DNA from 2 places in the Streptomyces sp. NPDC001714 genome. Region 2 is predicted to be linked to the other one. Evidence: predicted binding sites of a transcription regulator. Region 2 holds the regulator's gene; the other holds the start of a gene.
The links. Region 2 encodes HspR, which represses chaperone genes until heat shock. Its sites were predicted from a motif close to TTGAGNNNNNNNNNCTCAA; they were not measured.
Positions count from the first base shown of each region.

Region 1: a site for HspR is predicted at 1,330-1,348, ahead of dnaK (molecular chaperone DnaK). Genes of this name have one in related genera too.

Region 1 covers NZ_JBIAUL010000008.1:301,094-303,483, reverse strand. The annotation lists gene ACFY0P_RS23170 (hypothetical protein) at 1-763, shown strand, start outside; gene ACFY0P_RS23165 (OsmC family protein) at 831-1,256, shown strand; gene dnaK (molecular chaperone DnaK) at 1,396-2,390, shown strand, end outside.
Region 2 covers NZ_JBIAUL010000020.1:155,486-157,875, reverse strand. The annotation lists gene dnaJ (molecular chaperone DnaJ) at 1-1,109, shown strand, start outside; gene ACFY0P_RS40420 (heat shock protein transcriptional repressor HspR) at 1,115-1,561, shown strand; gene ACFY0P_RS40415 (PA14 domain-containing protein) at 1,614-2,390, opposite strand, start outside.

The DNA.
Region 1 (2,390 bases), on a different contig from region 2:
CGCCGTCGACCTGAGAAGGATGCGGCGTCTGGCCACGCTGCGCGGCAAGGGGCGCGGTGACGTGCTGGGTGCGCCGCTCGGGCCGCCCGGCGCGTACGTCGACCTCGACGAGTTCTACCGGCGCGGACTGAGCCAGGGGCTCGACCTGCACCGGGCGCAGGACCGGGGTTACCTGCCCGGCGGCCTGGTGGAGGAGATCCGCGCACTCAGCCATCCGCCGCTGCCCTGGGACGCCCGGCTGGCCCGCTGGTTCGACGAGTTCGTACCGCGCCCGGAGGCCGTACGGTCGTACGCCCGCCCCTCGCGCCGGCAGTCGTCCACCCCGGACATCCCGCGCGCCGGCCGGTACTTCCCGCCCGAGGAGGTCGCCCGGTGCACCTTCGGCGTGGTCCTCGACACCTCCGGCTCCATGGACCGCACCCTGCTCGGCAAGGCCCTCGGTGCGATCGCCTCCTACGCCGAGGCCCGTGACGTGCCGGCCGCGCGTGTCGTCTTCTGCGACGCGGCGCCGCACGACGCCGGCTATCTTCCGACCACCGAGATCGCCGGCCGGGTCCGGGTGCACGGCCGCGGCGGGACGGTCCTGCAGCCCGGCATCGACCTGCTCCAGCGCGCCGACGACTTCCCGCCCACCGCGCCGGTCCTCGTGATCACCGACGGCTGGTGCGACGTCCTGCGGGTCCGCCGCGAGCACGCCTACCTGATCCCGGACGGTCGTCGCCTGCCGTTCACTCCCCGTGGGCCGGTCTTCCGGGTGCGATGAGCCCCGATGTGATCGGATGGGGGCGAGCGAACCGGTTCATTCGCCTTCATCGCCGAAAGGAACAACCGTGGCTACCACGCGCACCGCACACACCGTCTGGGAAGGCAGCCTCACCGAGGGCAACGGTGTCATCACCTTCGACTCCTCCGGTATCGGCGAGCAGCCCGTCACGTGGGCCTCGCGCTCCCAGGAGGCGAACGGCAAGACCAGCCCCGAGGAGCTGATCGCGGCCGCCCACTCCAGCTGCTTCTCCATGGCGCTCTCGCACGCCCTGACCGGGGCCGGCACCCCGCCCACCAAGCTGGTCACCAACGCCGACGTCACCTTCCAGCCGGGCACCGGCATCACCGGCATCCACCTGACCGTCGAGGGCACCGTCCCCGGCCTGGACGCGGAGGGCTTCGTCGCCGCCGCCGAGGACGCCAAGAAGAACTGCCCGGTCAGCCAGGCCCTGACCGGCACCACGATCACCCTGGACGCGAAGCTCGCCTGACCGCCGTACCCGCCGCGATGCCGCGCCCCCTTCTTCCGGGGGCGCGGCATCGTCGTTTACGGGGTACCCGGCATTGACAACGGCTCGCTCAAGTTTTGTGCTGGAGTCGGGGAAGCGCCCGGGCGGAAAGGGGACGGACATGGCACGTGCGGTCGGTATCGACCTCGGTACGACGAACTCGGTGGTGGCCCTGCTGGAGGGCGGTGAGCCCACCGTCGTCGCCAATGCCGAGGGGGCGCGCACCACCCCGTCGGTCGTGGCCTTCGCGAAGAACGGCGATGTGCTGGTCGGCGAGGTCGCCAAGCGTCAGGCGGTGACCAACGTGGACCGCACCGCGCGCTCGGTCAAGCGGCACATGGGCGACGCGGCCTGGCGGTTCCCGGAGAGCGGGAGCGTCGACGGCACCCGGTTCCGGGCCCAGGAGCTCTCCGCGCGGGTGCTGCAGAAGCTCAAGCGCGACACCGAGGCCTACCTCGGCGAGGACGTCACCGACGCGGTGATCACCGTACCCGCGTACTTCGACGACGCCCAGCGGCAGGCCACCAAGGAGGCCGGGGAGATCGCCGGCCTGAAGGTGCTGCGGATCATCAACGAGCCGACGGCCGCCGCGCTCGCCTACGGCCTCGACCGGGGTGAGGAGCAGACCGTCCTCGTCTTCGACCTCGGCGGCGGCACCTTCGACGTGTCGCTCCTCGAGATCGGCGACGGGGTGATCGAGGTCAAGGCCACCAACGGCGACACGCATCTGGGCGGCGACGACTGGGACCAGCGGATCGTCGAGCATCTCGTGAAGCGGTTCAAGGGGCAGTACGGCATCGACCTGAGCAACGACAAGATGGCCGTGCAGCGGCTGCGCGAGGGCGCCGAGAAGGCGAAGATCGAGCTGTCGTCGTCGACGGAGACGTCCATCAACCTGCCGTACGTCACCGCCTCCGCGGAGGGGCCGCTGCATCTGGAGGAGAAGCTGACACGCGCTCAGTTCCAGGAACTCACGGCCGACTTGCTGGACCGTTGCAAGAAACCCTTCCATCAGGCCGTCAAGGACGCGGGTGTGCAGGTGTCGGCGATCGACCACGTCATCCTGGTCGGCGGCTCGACCCGGATGCCGGCCGTCACCGATCTGGTCCGTGAACT
Region 2 (2,390 bases):
AGGCCGAGATCAAGAAGGCGTACCGGAAGCTCGCCCGCGAGTTCCACCCGGACGCCAACAAGGGCAACGCCAAGGCCGAGGAGCGCTTCAAGGAGATCTCCGAGGCGAACGACATACTCGGCGACCCCAAGAAGCGCAAGGAGTACGACGAGGCCCGCGCCCTCTTCGGCAACGGCGGCTTCCGCCCGGGGCCGGGCGCGGGCGGCGGCAACTTCAACTTCGACCTGGGCGACCTCTTCGGGGGCGGCGCCCAGGGCGGGGGCGGCGGCTTCGGCGGCGGCGGCTTCAGTGACGTCCTGGGGGGCCTGTTCAACCGGGGCGGCGGCACGGCCGGCCGTACCCAGCCGCGGCGCGGCCAGGACATCGAGTCCGAGGTCACGCTGAGTTTCACGGAGGCCATCGAGGGCGCCACGGTCCCGCTGCGGATGTCCTCGCAGGCCCCCTGCAAGGCCTGTTCCGGCACCGGCGACGCGAACGGCACGCCCCGCGTGTGCCCGACCTGCGTCGGCACCGGCCAGGTGGCCCGCGGCTCGGGCGGCGGCTTCTCGCTGACCGACCCCTGCCCGGACTGCAAGGGCCGCGGCCTGATCGCGGAGAACCCCTGCCCCGACTGCAAGGGCAGCGGCCGTGCCAAGTCGTCGCGGACCATGCAGGTGCGCATCCCCGCCGGGGTGACCGACGGCCAGCGCATCCGGCTGCGCGGCAAGGGCGCACCGGGCGAACGCGGCGGCCCCGCGGGCGACCTGTACGTCATGGTGCACGTGGACACCCACCCGGTGTTCGGCCGCAAGGACGACAACCTCACGGTGACCGTCCCGGTGACCTTCACCGAGGCGGCGCTCGGCGGTGAGGTCAGGGTGCCCACCCTGGGCGGACCGCCGGTCACCCTGAAGCTGCCCCCGGGCACGCCCAACGGCCGCACCATGCGCGCCCGTGGCAAGGGCGCGGTCCGCAAGGACGGCACCCGCGGCGACCTCCTGGTCACCGTCGAGGTGAGTGTCCCGAAGGACCTGTCGGGGAATGCTCGTGACGCACTGGAGGCGTATCGCGAGGCGACCGCGGGCGAGGACCCGCGGGCCGAGCTGTTCGAGGCCGCGAAGGGAGCATGACAGAGATGGACGGCCGTCGACGTAACCCGTATGAACTGACCGAGGAGACCCCGGTCTACGTCATCTCGGTGGCGGCCCAGCTCTCCGGACTGCACCCGCAGACGCTGCGCCAGTACGACCGCCTCGGTCTGGTCTCCCCCGACCGCACGGCCGGGCGGGGCCGCCGCTACTCGGCCCGCGACATCGAACTGCTCCGCCAGGTGCAGGCGCTGTCGCAGGACGAGGGCATCAACCTGGCCGGTATCAAGCGCATCATCGAACTGGAGAACCAGGTCATAGCGCTCCAGCAGCGGGTCGCCGAACTCCAGGCGGCCGTCGACGGTGCGGCGGCCGCGATGCAGCAGCGGGAAGCGGCGGTCCACGCGTCGTACCGCCGTGACCTGGTGCCGTACCAGGAGGTGCAGCAGACCAGCGCGCTGGTGGTGTGGCGGCCGAAGAAGGCCAAGGACTAGCGGCAGTTGTGCGAAGAAGGGCCCCGGCAGCACGCCGGGGCCCTTCTCGTGTCTACGGCTCCAGGATCGCCCAGTCAGCGCCGGGCGCCGACTCCGTGCCGTCGGCGTACAGCGCGGTCACCCAGTAGTAGTGGGTGGTGCCGCGGGCGGCCGTGGCGTCGTCGTACGAGCGGTCGGCCGTGGCCGCCAGCTTCTCGTACGTCTGCGTCGCCGGGTTCCAGCGGTAGACCTGGTAGCCGGTCGCCGAGTCGACCGCGTTCCAGGTGAGGTGGATACCGCCGGAGTCGGGGGTGTCCGCCGTCAGGGTCACCGGCGAGTCCTCGGGTGTGGCCACCGACGGGGTCAGGTCCAGCTCGTCGACGGCGACCGCGTACGCCTGCCTGGTCCACTGGTAGTTGGAGTTTCCCGCGGTGTCGACCGCGTCCACCCAGTAGCAGGCGTGGTCGCCGTCGGGCAGCCGCACGTCCCGGTAGTGGGAGGTGCCCGCCCGCAGATAGGCCCACTCGCCGCCGGAGCAGACCTGTTGGTCGCCCTCCTCACCGATGACCGTGCCCCGGTAGACCACGTACCGCAGCAGGTCGGCCTCGGTGTTGTCGTCCCAGTCCAGCTCGACGCCGTACTCCGTGGCCGTCGCGGTCAGGCCGGTCACCTGGGCGGGCGGCTTGTCCGACTCCAGCGTGGTGACGGTCACGGTGTCGGAGAGCGGGGACACCTGCGGCCACTGCACGTTCGCCACCGCGTAGTGGTACGTCGTGCCCTCCTCGGCCGAGAAGTCGCCGCAGCTGTACCGGCGGGACCCGTCGGAGAGGGTGGTGAAGCTGGTCGTGCA